One region of the Kluyvera sp. STS39-E genome, then DNA from elsewhere that is predicted to be linked to it. Evidence: predicted binding sites of a transcription regulator. Region 1 holds the regulator's gene; each other region holds the start of a gene.
What was found. The regulator PurR, encoded in region 1, represses purine synthesis genes. The targets are predictions, from matches to a motif close to CANGCAAACGTTTGCNTG.
Positions count from the first base shown of each region.

Region 1 (2,205 bases):
CCGCCAGCAGTGTCAGCAAATCGCCAATGGCTGGCGAGGACAGTTGGCGATTGCCGTCGACAACATTGTTAAACCCGAACGCACTCGCCAATTAATTGTCGATTTTTACCGCCACTTTAACGATGTCGAGCTGATTGTTTCCCAAGAAGTGTTCAATGGCGTGTGGGATGCGCTGGCGGATGGACGCGTAGAGTTAGCCATCGGCGCCACGCAGGCGATACCGGTAGGTGGACGTTTCGCATTCCGCGATATGGGCATGCTGAACTGGCACTGTGTTGTTGCCAGTTCACATCCGTTGGCAAAGATGGCCGGGCCGCTGAGTGACGATGTGTTGCGCAACTGGCCATCGTTGGTACGCGAAGATACGTCGCGCTCGTTGCCAAAACGCACCACTTGGCTTCTGGACAACCAAAAGAGGGTGGTGGTGCCAGACTGGGAATCATCGGAAACCTGTATTTCAGCCGGATTGTGCGCGGCAATGGTACCCGGTCATCGGGCACAGCCATGGTTAGATAGCGGAGAGTGGGTGGCGTTGACGCTGGAGAATCCATTCCCGAAAGCGGCTTGTTGCCTGACGTGGCAGCAAAGTGACGCTTCACCGGCGCTAAGCTGGCTTCTGGATTACCTGGGGGACAGTGAGACTCTAAATGAGGAGTGGTTACGGACGCCAGCGTAAGGCGTCCGTAAGGACCATTAACGGCGGTAGTCGCGGTATGGGCCGTCCGCCACCGAGCGGCGTTCGATAAGGCGCGGATGAACCTCAATCGACTGCGACTCTTCACGCTTGCTGACGATACGGTCCATCAACATATTGAAAGCCGTTTCACCGAGCGAATCTTTAGGCTGGTGAATAGTCGTCAGTGACGGCGTAAAGAAGCGGGAGTTGCGCACGTTGTCGTAACCGATAAGTGAAATATCCTGCGGCACGCGCAGACCCATTTCATCAGCGGCGCACAGCGCGCCCATCGCCATCACATCACCGCCGCAGAAAATAGCAGTAGGGCGCGGATGCTGGGATAAGATCTGCTGCATGGCGCGGTAGCCGGATTCCGGCTCAAAGTCACCTTGAACTATCCAGTTGGTTGGGACATTGATCAGCGCTTCTTCCATCGCTTTCATAAAGCCTGCCAGACGACCAGCACCGGTGTTGCGCTCCAGTGGGCCTGGGATCACGCCAATATCGCGGTGGCCACGTTCGATCAGGTAACGACCTGCCATGTAGCCGCCTTCAAAAGCGTTGTCGATGACGGAGTCGGTAAAGTCGGCTTTCGCTTCACCCCAGTCCATCACTACCATCGGGATGTTGCGGTACTCTTCGAGCATAGTCAGCAGCGGGTCTGGGTATTCAGAGCACATCACCAATAGGCCATCGACGCGTTTTTGCGCCATCATTGACAGATAGGCTCGTTGCTTTTCCAGATTGTTCCACGCATTGCCCAAAATCAGGGTATAGCCTTTCTCAAAGCAGTTTTTCTCAACGGCTTCGATGATTTCAGCAAAATATGCAGCCTCGCTGCTGGTGGCCAACAGACCAATTGATTTGGTGTGATTGACCTTGAGGCTACGGGCAACGGCGCTCGGTGAGTAATGCAGCTCTTTGATTGCCGCCCACACGGCTTCGCGCGTATCTTCAGCGACGAAACGCGTTTTGTTAATTACATGTGATACGGTTGTAGTGGAAACGTTTGCGCGCTTCGCTACATCTTTAATTGTTGCCATTCCATCTCACTCCAGACCCAAGCCTGCCCCTGATATAATCGTAACGAAAACGTTTGCCTTTACACACCCTGGCACAATCTTAATGATTGTGATTCGCCGGGAAAACGATACAGGACGACAGGAGGGGGTCAATGGCCGGTACGCTTATAAATAAGCGTCGAATTTTGACTTATCCTGGCGCAAAGTGGAAGAACAAAAACAAACATCCTGCTAAATCTGTGAAGATTTTTATGATTAACTGTGCAAAAATGATTAAACGCAGTTTTACTGTGGTAATCAAAAGGAGAAAAATTGATGAGTACCGATCTTAAACTGTCTCTGTGCACGACTTTTGTTGCGCTGGCTCTGATCGTGGCAGCAAGCTTCACCGCTATATTGCATTAATTCCCCTGCGAGGGAGCGTCTGCTCCCTCCTGCTGATTGTTACGCATTTCGCAATAATCTTTTGCAGTTTTGTACACTTCTGTTTTTCTGTGATTAATGTCA
Region 1 is NZ_JBFQGA010000003.1:337,204-339,408, forward strand. Features, by position in the region: gene punR (DNA-binding transcriptional activator PunR) at 1-676, shown strand, start outside; gene purR (HTH-type transcriptional repressor PurR) at 694-1,719, opposite strand; gene AB4K05_RS08185 (YnhF family membrane protein) at 2,014-2,103, shown strand.

Region 2 (2,205 bases), on a different contig from region 1:
CTTTATTGCAGACCTTCATCTGCAAACAGAAGAACCGGCGATTACCGCCGGTTTTCTGCGTTTTTTAGCCGGTGAAGCCCGTACGGCCGATGCGCTGTACATTTTAGGCGACCTGTTTGAAGCGTGGATTGGCGACGACGATCCCAACCCACTGCACCGTGAAATCGCTTCTGCAATCAAATCGTTAGTGGATTCCGGGGTACCCTGTTATTTCATTCATGGCAACCGCGATTTCCTGATAGGCCGACGCTTTGCGCGCGACAGCGGCATGCAGCTTCTGTCTGAAGAAAAGGTGCTCAATCTCTACGGCCGCCGCGTGCTGATTATGCATGGCGACACCCTGTGCACCGACGACCCGGGTTATTTAGCGTTTCGCGCTAAAGTCCACACGCCGTGGATCCAAAAACTGTTCCTCGCCCTGCCGCTGTGTATCCGCCGCCGCATTGCGCAGAAAATGCGTAACGACAGCAAGGCCGCAAACCGCAGCAAGTCGATGGAGATCATGGACGTAAACCCGCAGGCAGTCAGTGCGGTCATGGAAAAACATCAGGTGCAGTGGCTGATTCACGGCCATACCCATCGCCCGGATATCCATACCCTCGACGCCAATGGCGAAACGGCACATCGTGTGGTGCTAGGCGCTTGGCATGACCACGGCTCAATGGTGAAAGTCAGCGAAGAAGACGTGGAGCTAATCCCCTTCCCGTTTTAAATTCTCCACTTAATTCGCCTATTCAATGGCGACGCAACCGTTTTCCTTGCCCATTTTCCGTGTTATTCTCTGTGGCCTCTAAGTCGTGTGCAGCACACCCACAGGAGTTTTCAGACGCATGTCTTCGCGCAATAATCCGGTACGTATCGCCATCGTGATGGGGTCCAAAAGCGACTGGGCTACCATGCAGTTCACCGCAGAAATCCTCGATATTCTGAATGTTCCTCACCATGTTGAAGTGGTTTCCGCCCACCGCACCCCCGATAAACTATTCAGCTTTGCCGAAGACGCCGAAAGCAACGGTTATCAGGTGATTATTGCCGGTGCCGGTGGTGCTGCGCATTTACCCGGTATGATTGCGGCAAAAACCCTGGTTCCCGTGCTGGGTGTTCCAGTACAGAGCGCAGCACTAAGTGGCGTCGATAGCCTGTATTCCATCGTACAGATGCCGCGCGGTATCCCAGTGGGCACGCTGGCTATTGGTAAAGCGGGTGCTGCCAACGCAGCATTACTCGCCGCGCAGATCCTGGCACAGCACGATACCGAACTGCATCAGCGCCTTGCCGACTGGCGTAAAGCGCAAACCGATGAAGTGCTGGATAATCCCGATCCGCGAGGTGCGGCATGAAGCAGGTTTGCGTACTGGGCAACGGCCAGCTTGGCCGGATGCTACGCCAGGCCGGTGAACCGCTAGGGATTACCGTCTGGCCGGTAGGCTTAGAAGCCGATCCAGCCGCCGTGCCGTTTCAGCAAAGCGTTATTACCGCCGAGATTGAACGCTGGCCGGAAACCGCGCTGACCCGCGAACTGGCTGAGCACAAAGCCTTCGTCAACCGCGACGTTTTTCCGATTATTGCCGATCGTCTGACGCAAAAGCAGCTGTTCGATAAGCTCGAACTGGCGACCGCGCCGTGGCAGCTGCTGGCTAGCGCCGGTGAATGGCCTGGGGTATTTGACCGCTTGGGCGAGCTGGCGATCGTTAAGCGCCGCACGGGTGGCTACGACGGTCGCGGTCAGTGGCGTCTGCGCAAAGATGAAACCGCGCAGCTGCCGGATGATTGCTATGGTGAATGCATCGTCGAACAGGGCATTAACTTCTCCGGTGAAGTGTCGCTGGTAGGGGCCCGCGCCCACGACGGCAGCACCGTGTTTTATCCGCTGACACACAACCTGCATCAGGATGGCATTCTGCGCATGAGCGTGGCCTTCCCGCAGGCGGATGCCAAGCAGCAGGCGCAGGCGGAAGCAATGCTTTCCGCCATTATGCAAGAGCTGAACTACGTTGGCGTCATGGCGATGGAGTGCTTCATCACCCCTGCCGGTCTGTTGATTAATGAACTGGCCCCGCGCGTGCATAACAGCGGCCACTGGACGCAGAACGGCGCATCCATCAGCCAGTTCGAACTGCATCTGCGCGCAATCACCGACCTGCCGCTACCGCCGCCGGTAGTCAACAGCCCTTCAGTGATGGTCAACCTCATTGGTAGCGACCT
Region 2 is NZ_JBFQGA010000002.1:357,071-359,275, forward strand. Features, by position in the region: gene lpxH (UDP-2,3-diacylglucosamine diphosphatase) at 1-712, shown strand, start outside; gene purE (5-(carboxyamino)imidazole ribonucleotide mutase) at 831-1,340, shown strand; gene purK (5-(carboxyamino)imidazole ribonucleotide synthase) at 1,337-2,205, shown strand, end outside.
Region 2: the regulator PurR is predicted to act here: its motif matches at 743-760, upstream of purE (5-(carboxyamino)imidazole ribonucleotide mutase).

Region 3 (2,205 bases), on a different contig from region 1:
CGCCTCACGTCCGTAGACGTTTTCCTGCTTTAAATAGTCAAGCACCGCTGGCTGGGATCGCGAGTCATCACGCAGCCAGTAGTAGTTATCAACGCGCGTATCACCATGCAATGTCATGGTGTGGGGGATCCGTTTTGCTTTAGGTGGCATCTCATTATTCTTCTGTTTTAGTCACACCCTATAAGGGTGGACAAATTAGACGACGATGCAAGCAAAACCTGTAATTAGTCGTGTTAAAGTTGCTGTTTTTGCTGCTGTAAATCTGCTTCGATACCTTCTCGTACCTCCACCGGCAGCTTCAGGGCATCACCGAGCGCATTCAGATAGCTGCGTTCCATAAAGTGGTCGATCTCAATCGAGGCGCAGCTGATAAAGTAAAGCTCCAGCGCTTCCTCTTCGTTATGAACGTCTCGTGCTAAGCGTTCAGGGTCGAGTGGCTGTTCAATAGCCTGCGCAATCAGGGCTCGCCCCTGCTCCTCCACACCCGCTTCTCGCAATTGCTGTTCAATGGCGGCCTGCTCTTTGGCATCAATATGTCCATCGCTTTTAGCCGCGAAAACCAGCGCCAAAATCAACCGCTCTGTGCGCACATCAAGCGGCGCCGCCGGTTCGCCATATTTCATTTCCGTTTGTGGATTAGTACGCAGTTTATCTTTGTACTTATTCCACAGTACGCTCCCAGCAACCGCCCCGCCGCCCACCAGCAGCGCGCCGGTGCCGTACTTCGCCAGCATTTTGCGCGACGACTTACTGGTAAGCAGCAGTCCCGCTAATCCACCGATGGCGCCGGGCACCAGCATTTGGTTAAGCCCACTTTTTCCGTCGCCTGATTTTTGCCCCAGCAGGGATTGCAGTTGATTCAGCCAGCCTGACATATAGCCTCCAGTTAAAAACGTATACGTCGTTTAGACTAGGCGAGCAGATGTCAGAATATGTCTACTGCGCATAAAGATGCGCAAATTTAACCTGATTTCATCACCAGCCTGTCGCCATCGAGACAGACGCAAACGTTTTCGTTTATAATGCGCCAAACTTTGGATAGACGGTGGAATAGGTAATGACGTTATTAGGTACAGCTTTGCGTCCTGCTGCGACGCGCGTAATGCTTCTGGGTTCAGGTGAGTTAGGCAAGGAAGTGGCGATTGAATGCCAGCGTTTAGGGATTGAGGTGATCGCGGTCGATCGCTATGCCGATGCCCCGGCAATGCACGTCGCGCATCGTTCCTATGTGATTAATATGCTTGACGGTATGGTGCTCAAAGCGCTGGTTGAACAGGAGAAACCGGACTTTATCGTCCCGGAAATCGAAGCCATCGCCACCGATACGCTGATTGAACTCGAGCAAGCAGGCCAGCACGTTGTGCCGTGCGCACGCGCAACCAAACTGACCATGAACCGTGAAGGTATCCGCCGTCTCGCCGCTGAAACCCTAAAATTGCCTACTTCGGCGTACTATTTTGCCGATAACGAAGACTTGTTCCGTCAGGCGGTTGCAGACATCGGTCTGCCGTGTATCGTCAAACCTGTTATGAGTTCTTCCGGTAAGGGACAAACCTTTATTCGCCATGCAGATCAGTTAGCACAAGCGTGGCAATATGCCCAACAGGGTGGCCGCGCAGGAGCCGGTCGCGTCATTGTTGAAGGGGTTGTGAATTTTGATTTTGAAATCACCCTGCTGACCGTCAATGCGGTCGATGGCGTCCATTTCTGCGACCCCATCGGTCACCGTCAGGAAGACGGCGACTACCGCGAATCCTGGCAGCCACAGCAGATGAGCGAACTGGCGTTGGCACGTGCACAGCAGATTGCCCGTGAAGTCGTCCTAGCGCTGGGTGGCTATGGTCTGTTTGGTGTTGAGCTGTTTGTCTGTGGTGACGAGGTGGTGTTCAGCGAAGTTTCACCGCGCCCGCATGATACCGGGATGGTCACGCTGATTTCACAAGACGTCTCAGAATTTGCCCTGCACGTCCGCGCTTTCCTTGGACTGCCGATTGGCGCAATTCGCCAATATGGCCCTTCGGCATCTGCCGTGCTGTTACCGCAGCTAACCAGCCGTAATGTGACTTTTGATAACGTAGATCATGCAGTGGGTGCAGGCGTTCAACTGCGCTTATTTGGCAAACCAGAGATTGCTGGAGCCCGTCGAATGGGTGTAGCACTGGCTATCGGAGATAGCACAGAGCAGGCGGTCGAGCGCGCGAAAAA
Region 3 is NZ_JBFQGA010000006.1:61,048-63,252, reverse strand. Features, by position in the region: gene ptrB (oligopeptidase B) at 1-150, opposite strand, end outside; gene AB4K05_RS14395 (tellurite resistance TerB family protein) at 234-875, opposite strand; gene purT (formate-dependent phosphoribosylglycinamide formyltransferase) at 1,058-2,205, shown strand, end outside.
Region 3: the regulator PurR is predicted to act here: its motif matches at 1,001-1,018, upstream of purT (formate-dependent phosphoribosylglycinamide formyltransferase).

Region 4 (2,205 bases), 320 kb from region 1:
CTGATGGAGTAGCCAAGATAGCAGGCATGAAATGAGCCGCGCACCACGTTGGAAAAATTGGCGACGCCGATTATCTCTTTCTCTTCGGGATCGAGCAGCGCGAAATAAAAGGCGGTTCCCTGTTTATGGAATTCATTAATCATCGACAACCGCGCCTGCCAGCCCGAAGGGTAGCAGTGGCTATCGTCACGGATAGGTTCCCAGGGTTTCAAAAACTGCCGATTCTCCGCGTAATAATCGGCCAGACGCCACGCGTCCCTGTCGTGAACCAGACGCACGACCAACCGGTCGGTGGTTAACCTTACTTTCGGCACACTACTGCGATAGCCAAACATCTCACTACTCCCGTACCCAACGTATACCCTGGTCTTTTCACTATACCTGCACGATGGCAGCCAATGAAAACAACAATCTATTATTTTGCATTGTGATAAAAAACGGGTCTTGCTGGCAATACGTCAAAAGGTGAGGCAGACCAGCAAAATGCGGATTTCAGTAGGATAGCAATCGGGTTCAGTGGGAAGCGGCAGGTTGAATAGTAGTGATTGATTTCGCCTGTTTGCCGCACTTTCAGCCTTTTCCGCTGTCACAAAGTCACTGACAGCGTATGCTGCTCTTAGTCAGGATGAACACGCGTATTTCGTTGAGGAACCCCATGAATAAATTGTTTGTCATTGCCGCCCTGATCGTCAGCGGTCTGGTTGTCGGCTGTAATCAGCTTACGCAGTATTCGGTAAGTGAGCAGGAGATTAATCAGGCGCTGCAAAAGCGGAATAATTTCTCCAAAGATATCGGGCTTCCCGGCGTCGCCGACGCACATATTGTCCTCAACAACCTGACCAGCGCCATTGGTCGTGAAGAACCGAATAAAATCACGCTCAGCGGCGATGCGAAACTGGATTTGAACTCACTGTTTGGCAGCCAGAAAGCCAACATTGTGCTGACGCTAAAAGCACTGCCGGTATTCAACCAGGAACAGGGCGCAATTTATCTGCAGGAGATGGAAGTGCAGAGTGCGAAGGTCACCCCGGAAAAAATGCAGTCGGTGGTGCAGACGCTCATTCCTTACCTGAATCAATCGCTGCGCACCTACTTCAATAAACAACCCGCCTATGTGCTGAAGGAAGATGCCAGCCAGGGCGAAGCGCTGGCCAAAAAGTACGCTAAAGGGATTGAAGTGAAGCCGGGCGAAATTATTATTCCGTTCACTAACTGATTCATCCTGCCGATTGCCCGGTGGCGCGACGCTCGCCGGGCAACCTCTCCCCATTCCCCATACCGCCGCAAACAATTTTTGCGGAAAAGGATGCAAAGGGAAACGTTTACGCTTATCCTTAGTGCCCGGCAAAAATGACTGCAATTCCACCAGCCGGAGCCTCAAATGACCGCATTACCTCAAGTTGTGAAAATTCGCCGCCCAGACGACTGGCATATTCATCTTCGCGATGGCGAGATGCTGAAAACCGTCGTTCCGTACACCAGCGAACTGTATGGCCGCGCGATTATCATGCCGAATCTGGTTCCGCCAATCACCACCGTGGATGCGGCTATCGCTTATCGCCAACGTATTCTCGACGCGGTACCTGCCGGGCATGATTTCACCCCGCTGATGACCTGTTATTTAACCGATACGTTAGATCCTAACGAACTTGAGCGCGGCTTCAACGAAGGCGTATTTACTGCTGCCAAACTGTATCCGGCCAACGCCACCACGAACTCCAGCCACGGTGTCACCAGCACCGATGCTATCATGCCGGTGCTTGAGCGTATGGAAAAGCTAGGCATGCCGCTGCTGGTTCATGGCGAAGTCACCCACGCGGATATCGATATTTTCGACCGCGAAGCGCGCTTTATTGATACCGTCATGGAGCCGCTGCGCCAGCGCCTACAGGGCCTGAAAGTGGTGTTCGAGCATATCACTACCAAAGACGCGGCAGAATATGTGCGCGACGGTAATGAACTGATCGCTGCCACCATTACCCCGCAACACCTGATGTTTAACCGCAACCATATGCTGGTCGGTGGCGTGCGCCCACATCTGTACTGCCTGCCGATCCTCAAGCGTAACGTTCACCAGCAGGCGCTGCGTGAACTGGTCGCCAGTGGCTTTACCCGCGCCTTCCTTGGCACCGACTCGGCGCCGCATGCCCGTCACCGTAAAGAAGCCAGTTGCGGTTGCGCTGGGTGCTTTAATGCCCCGACCGC
Region 4 is NZ_JBFQGA010000003.1:13,950-16,154, reverse strand. Features, by position in the region: gene rimJ (ribosomal protein S5-alanine N-acetyltransferase) at 1-335, opposite strand, end outside; gene AB4K05_RS06565 (lipoprotein) at 656-1,216, shown strand; gene pyrC (dihydroorotase) at 1,382-2,205, shown strand, end outside.
Region 4: the regulator PurR is predicted to act here: its motif matches at 1,312-1,329, upstream of pyrC (dihydroorotase).